DNA from 2 places in the Streptomyces sp. NBC_00286 genome. Region 1 is predicted to be linked to the other one. Evidence: riboswitches for the same ligand, from Rfam matches in the RefSeq annotation. Region 1 holds a riboswitch; the other holds the start of a gene.
What was found. Region 1 has a riboswitch for cobalamin ahead of OHT21_RS22155 ((2Fe-2S) ferredoxin domain-containing protein). Riboswitches for the same ligand answer to the same signal wherever they lie in the genome.
Positions count from the first base shown of each region.

Region 1 (3,202 bases):
CCGAGCGCCTGGAGCCGTATTTTCTGCGGCCCGGAACGGGAGGTGAGCCGGTGGTCGACGTCCCGCGCGAGCGCCCGCAGCGCATCAAGCGGCTGCGCCCGGTGGGCGACGGAGAACTACGGCTGCACCACCGCGTCGTGCACGGCTACCGCCGTGCCTACCGCATGGCCGGCCAGGGCCCGGTACTCGTCCTGATCCACGGCATCGGCGACTCCTCGGCGACCTGGGCCGAGCTCATCCCCGACCTCGCCCGCACCCACACGGTGATCGCCCCCGACCTGCTCGGCCACGGCGCCTCGGAGAAGCCCCGGGCCGACTACTCGGTCGCCGCGTACGCGAACGGGGTGCGCGACCTGCTGTCCACGCTCGACATCGAACAGGCCACGCTGGTCGGGCACTCGCTCGGCGGCGGCGTCGCCATGCAGTTCGCGTACCAGTTCCCGGAGCGCACGGAGCGGCTGATCCTGGTCAGCGCGGGCGGCGTGGGCCGCGAGGTGAATCCGGTCCTGCGGGCGGTGTCGCTGCCCGGCGCCCATCTGATGCTCTCCGCGCTGCGCCTGCCCGGCATGGGTGTGCAAGCACGCCTGTTCGCCCACCTGATGCGACTCCTCGACACCGATCTGGGCCAGGACGCACCGGAGTTGCTCACCCTCGTGGACGCGCTTCCCGACGCGACCTCGCGCAGCGCCTTCATCCGTACCCTGCGCGCCGTGGTCGACTGGCGCGGCCAGGTGGTGACCATGCTCGACCGCTGCTACCTCACCGAGGGCATGCCCACGATGCTGATCTGGGGCGACCGGGACAGCGTGGTGCCCGTACGGCACGCGTACGGGGCGCACGAGGCGATGCCCGGCAGCCGCCTGGAGATCTTCGAGGGGGCCGGGCACTTCCCGTTCCACACCGACCCCGCGCGGTTCCTCTCCCTCGTCGAGGAGTTCACGCGTACCACCGGCCCGGCCGACTGGAGCCGGGAGAACTGGAGCGGACTGCTCCGCGCCGGACGTCCGGGCAGCGCGGCGGGACAGCCGGACACCGCGCAGAACCGGGCCGTGGAGCGGGACATGAGAGAGGCGAGCGAGCGCAGCGCGACGTGATGCCGCGCGGCCCGGTCTCCTCCACGGGCGTTCTCCTCCAGCCGGTCCAGAGACGCCTCGACGCCGAACCGGCAGTGGTGTTCCCGGAAGCGCCGCAGAGGGCGCGTCGGCTTCGCCTGTCGGGCAAGAGGCTGTCGGGCAAGAGGCGTAACGCCCCCTGGGTACCGCCCTGATGACGCGCCGTGCCTCAGATGCGATGATGCTCGGCGACAAGGCGACGGCGGACGAGGAAGCCGGTGTGAATCCGGCGCGGTCCCGCCACTGTGATCGGCGAGCGGATCCCGAACAGGCCACTGCCCGGAGACGGGTGGGAAGGCCGGGACGAGCTTCGACCCGAGAGCCAGGAGACTCACGCGGTCGCCTCCTCGACGAACCCGGGGCGGATTTCCCCGGAGGAGGGTGGTTCGGCATGCCCGTGAGGCCGGCCGAGGGGGCGTACGAGAGCCCGGGGGGCAGGGGACCGGTCGAGGCGATACCGCCCGGCCAGGTGCCGTGCCGGGTCGTCGTGTGCCGGGACTGCTGCTGCGGCAGTCCCAAAGTGACCGGCGTCGATCACGCGGCGCAGACCGCGCGCCTCCGTGAGGCCGCCCCCGTACGCGTCTCCGCATGCCTGGACGTGTGCGATCAGGCCAACGTGATCGTCGTGCAGCCCTCCGCCGCCGGACGGGCCGCCGGGGCGCGGCCGGTCTGGCTGGGTCTGGTCAACGACCCGGCCGCGACCGAGGACATCGCCGCCTGGGTGAGGGCGGGCGGCCCCGGCATCGCTCCCCGGCCCGAGATCCTCGACCTCTACGCCTTCACCCCGCCTCGGCGCCGCGCGGTCTCCTGAGACCGGCAGCCCGCGCGCCGACCGTCCGCGCGCCGACCGTCCGTAGCACCCGTACGAGAGGAACCTCCCATGACGGGCACACGCCCGCTGTCCTATCTGCTGGCCATGGCCACAGCTCTGCTGATCTCCGGATGCGGCGCAAGCGCCCAGGACGACGCCGGTGGCGCCAACGGCCCGGCCGCGAAGGGCTTCCCGGTCACCGTGTCCAACTGCGGGGTGAAGACGACGTTTCAGCGCCCGCCGCAGCGCGCGGTGTCGCTGAACCAGCACGCGACCGAGGTGATGCTGGCGCTCGGGCTGGAGAAGTCGATGGTCGGCACGGGCTACCTCGATGACGAGATCCTCCCCGACTACCGGGCCGCCTACGACAAGGTCAAGGTGCTGTCGAAGGAGTACCCGTCGTACGAGACGCTGCTGGCCGCCGAGCCCGACTTCGTCTACGGCGGCTGGTCCTCCACCTTCGACGAGAAGGAGGGCCGCTCCCGTGACGCCTTCACCAAGGCCGGCGTCAACACGCGCCTCAACCTCGAGGAGTGCCCGTCCGGGCCGGTGACCATGACCTTGATGGACAAGGAGATCCGCGAGGTCGCCAAGGTCTTCGGCGTCCCGGCGCGGGCCGAGCGGCAGATCGAGCGGCTGCACGCCACCTTGGACGAGGTGGAGGAGCGCCTCGACGGCGTCGAGCCGGTCAAGCTGTTCGTCTACGACAGCGGCGACAAGACCGCCTTCACCGCGGGCGGCGCGGGCATCGGCAACGACATGATCGAGCGGGCCGGCGGGGTCAACCTCTTCGCCGAGCTCGACAAGCCCTTCGGCGACGTGTCGTTCGAGCAGGTGGCCGAGCGGGCGCCCGAAGTCATCGTCATCTACGACTACGGCGACCAGACCGTGGCCCAGAAGAAGGAGTTCCTGCTCGCCAACCCGGCTCTGAAGGACGTACCCGCCATCAAGAACCAGCGGTTCGCGGTGCTGCCGCTGTCCTCCACCGTCCTGGGCGTACGGGTGCCCGCGGCCGTTTCATCGCTGGCCCGTCAGCTTCACCCGGACCGCTTCCGGTGACCGGTGTGACGGAGCCGGCCGCCGCCGGCCGAGACGCCGACGGGGCCGACGCGGGCAGGATGCCAGGGACTGCCGAGGCGGTCGGCAAGAGCGCTCCCGGGCCCGGGGCCGCGCAGTCCGTGACCGGCCGCCGCAGGCTCCCCTACGCCCTGGTGCTGGCCGGGCTCGGCGCCCTGGTCGCGGTGGCGGCGACGTTCGGGATCGCGGCCGGTTCGGTCAC
Region 1 is NZ_CP108054.1:4,850,070-4,853,271, reverse strand. Features, by position in the region: gene OHT21_RS22160 (alpha/beta fold hydrolase) at 51-1,094, shown strand; cobalamin riboswitch at 1,277-1,465, shown strand; gene OHT21_RS22155 ((2Fe-2S) ferredoxin domain-containing protein) at 1,504-1,923, shown strand; gene OHT21_RS22150 (ABC transporter substrate-binding protein) at 1,993-2,982, shown strand; gene OHT21_RS22145 (FecCD family ABC transporter permease) at 3,042-3,202, shown strand, end outside.

Region 2 (3,202 bases), 3.2 Mb from region 1:
CGCGATGGCCACCACCATCTCGACCGGCGCGATGAAGCCCAAAGCCGCGGTGGCCATGTCCGCCGTACTCAATCTGGTCGGCGCGTTCCTCTCGATCGAGGTCGCCAACACCATCTCCAAGGGCCTCGTCGACGAGACCGGCATCCAACCCGAAGTGATCTTCGCCGCACTCGTCGGCGCCATCCTCTGGAACCTGCTGACCTGGCTCGTAGGCCTGCCGTCCAGTTCCTCGCACGCCCTCATGGGCGGCCTGATCGGCGCCACCATCGCCTCGGCCGGCATGGGTGCGGTGCACGGCGACGTCCTCGTCACCAAGGTGCTGATCCCCGCGATCGCCGCCCCGCTGGTCGCGGGCCTCGCCGCGATGCTCGCCACCCGGCTGACGTACCGGCTCGGCCGGAACGCGAACGGCGAAGCCGCCAAGAAGGGCTACCGCACAGGCCAGATCGCCTCCGCCGGGCTCGTCTCGCTGGCGCACGGCACGAACGACGCGCAGAAGACCATGGGCATCATCACCCTCGCCCTGGTCACCGGCGGCGCCATCGCCCCCGACTCCGACCCGCCGGTCTGGGTCATCCTCTCCGCCGGTCTCGCGATCGCGCTCGGCACCTACCTCGGCGGCTGGCGCATCATCCGCACGATGGGCAAGGGCCTGACCGACCTCCAGCCGCAGCAGGGCTTCGCCGCCCAGACCAGCGCGGCCACGGTCATCCTGGCCTCCTCGCACCTCGGCTTCTCCCTGTCCACCACGCACTCGGTCTCCGGCTCGGTGATGGGCGCGGGCCTCGGCCGCAAGGGCGGAGTGGTCCGCTGGTCCACCGCCACCCGGATGTTCGTCGCCTGGGGCCTGACGCTGCCGGCCGCGGCCCTGGTCGCCGCGATCGCGGAGTACGTGACCTCCTTCGGCGCCTGGGGCACCGCGTTCGTCGCCGTCTTCCTGATCGCGTCCAGTGCCGCGATCTGGGTGGTCTCCCGCCGTGAGGTGATCGACCACACGAACGTCAATGACACCGACGGCACAACTGACATCAACGGCACGGAAGTAGCCGCCGACGTGATGGGCACGGCCATCGCCGCCGTCACCCCGCCCCCGCCGGGCCACGTCGAAGAGCCGGACACCGAGCCCGCCACCCGCACCGCCACGGTCTGAGGAATCCACCGCATGCACATCGACTGGGCAGCCCTCGGCTCCGTCTTCGGAGTCAGCCTCATCGTCACCGTCGCCCTCGTGGGCGCATTCACCCTGGGCATCGTCGGCCTCTCCCGCCGCGAATCGGCCTCCGCACAGGGCAACTCCGCGCTCCTGGCGACGACCGGCGCGTACGCCTGCTTCACGGCATGCGCGGCGGCAGTGGCGTACGGCATCTACCTGATCGTGGCCTGACGCCCAACACCCCACCCGCCCACGTCCGTCGGCCCACACGTCTGTGTGGGCCTTCGCACACTCTCCCGTCGCAGGTCAGCGGCAAGTTGACGGCTGTTCGTGGGCGTGGTGGACTGCCCGAGCCAAGTACGGCGGCAGAAGAGGAAGCCGGTGTGAGTCCGGCGCGGTCCCGCCACTGTCACCGGGGAAGCAGTTCTCCGGGAGCCAGGAACTCTCGCCGTCGGTCTCGTCGAACCAGGGCGCGGACACCCTGAGTGAGGACATATCGCCATGCGCGGCTGCCTGTTGCGGATCAGTTTGCCGAGTACGAGGGTTTCGCCGAGTACGAGGGTTTCGAGGACCCCAAGGGTTCTGCCTGACGTAGCGACAGGCTGACCCCATGCGTGCCGATCGCGTTTTCGCGTACGGCGCCGCCGCCGGCCTCCTCGGTGACCAACTCCTCGGCGATCCACGCCGTGGACATCCGGTCGCCGCGTTCGGCCGGACCGCGAGCGCCGTGGAACGGGTGCTGTGGCGGGACCACCGTGGGTGGGGCGCCCTGCACACCGCCGTATGCGCCGGCGGTGCCGTATCGCTCGCGGCCCTCGCCGCCACGTCCGTACGTACGTCCCGTACCGCCTCGATCGCACTGACCGCGGCCGCCACCTGGGCCGTGGTCGGCGGCACTTCGCTCGGCCGCGAGGCCCGGGCCATCGGCCAGGCACTGGCCGCCGGGGACATCGAGACGGCCCGGGAGCGACTGCCGCACCTGTGCGGACGGGACCCGCAGGCGCTGGACGCCGACGGGATCGCCCGCGCCGTCGTCGAGTCCGTCGCCGAGAACACCTCGGACGCGGTGGTCGGCGCGCTGGTGTGGGGCGCTGTGGCGGGTGTGCCGGGCCTCGTCGGCTTCCGGGCCGTCAACACGCTGGATGCCATGGTCGGGCACAAATCGCCCAAGTACCGGCGTTTCGGCTGGGCTTCGGCACGGCTCGACGACGTGACGGGCTGGCCCGGCGCCCGGCTGACCGCCGCCCTAGCGACCGTCGCGGGCGGCGATCCACGCGGAGCCATACACGCCTGGCGCACCGACGCCGCCCAGCACCCGAGCCCCAACGCCGGGCCCGTCGAGGCCTCGTTCGCGGGGGCGTTGGGCGTACAGCTGGGCGGAACGCTGTCGTACGGCGGGCGAGTTGAGCACCGACCCGTACTCAACGGCGAGGGACGGGCCGTCCAGGTCGACGACATCGAGCGGGCCGTACGGCTCTCGCGACGCGTGAGCCGGCTCGCGCTCGGCGCGACGGTCGCCGGACGGCTCGTCACGCGACGGCTCCTCACCGGTCGGCTCATCGCAAAGGGGCGTACGTCATGAGCGGCGGTGGGCTGCTGGTCGCCGGGACGACTTCCGACGCCGGAAAGAGCGTCGTCACGGCCGGGATCTGCCGGTGGCTGGTGCGCCAGGGCGTCAAGGTCGCGCCCTTCAAGGCGCAGAACATGTCCCTCAATTCGTTCGTCACGCGCGAGGGCGCCGAGATCGGTCGCGCGCAGGCCATGCAGGCACAGGCCGCACGCGTCGAGCCGACGGCGCTCATGAACCCCGTACTGCTGAAGCCCGGCAGCGACCGCAGCAGTCAGGTCGTGCTGATGGGCAAACCGGTGGGCGAGTTGAGCGCGCGCGGCTACCACGAATGGAGGGGCGGCGCGGAGCGCCTCGAACATGGGCGGCGGGGGGTGACGGGCGGGAGGCAGGAGCAGTTGCTCGGGACCGTGCTGGAGTGTCTGGCCGAGTTGCGGGGCACGTATGACGCGGTGATCTGTGAGGGGGCGGGCAGTCCCGCC
Region 2 is NZ_CP108054.1:8,100,045-8,103,246, reverse strand. Features, by position in the region: gene OHT21_RS36665 (inorganic phosphate transporter) at 1-1,150, shown strand, start outside; gene OHT21_RS36660 (hypothetical protein) at 1,163-1,384, shown strand; cobalamin riboswitch at 1,477-1,620, shown strand; gene OHT21_RS36655 (cobalamin biosynthesis protein) at 1,764-2,735, shown strand; gene OHT21_RS36650 (cobyric acid synthase) at 2,732-3,202, shown strand, end outside.
Region 2: linked by a shared signal. The riboswitch ahead of OHT21_RS36655 (cobalamin biosynthesis protein) and the one ahead of OHT21_RS22155 ((2Fe-2S) ferredoxin domain-containing protein) in region 1 are both predicted to bind cobalamin.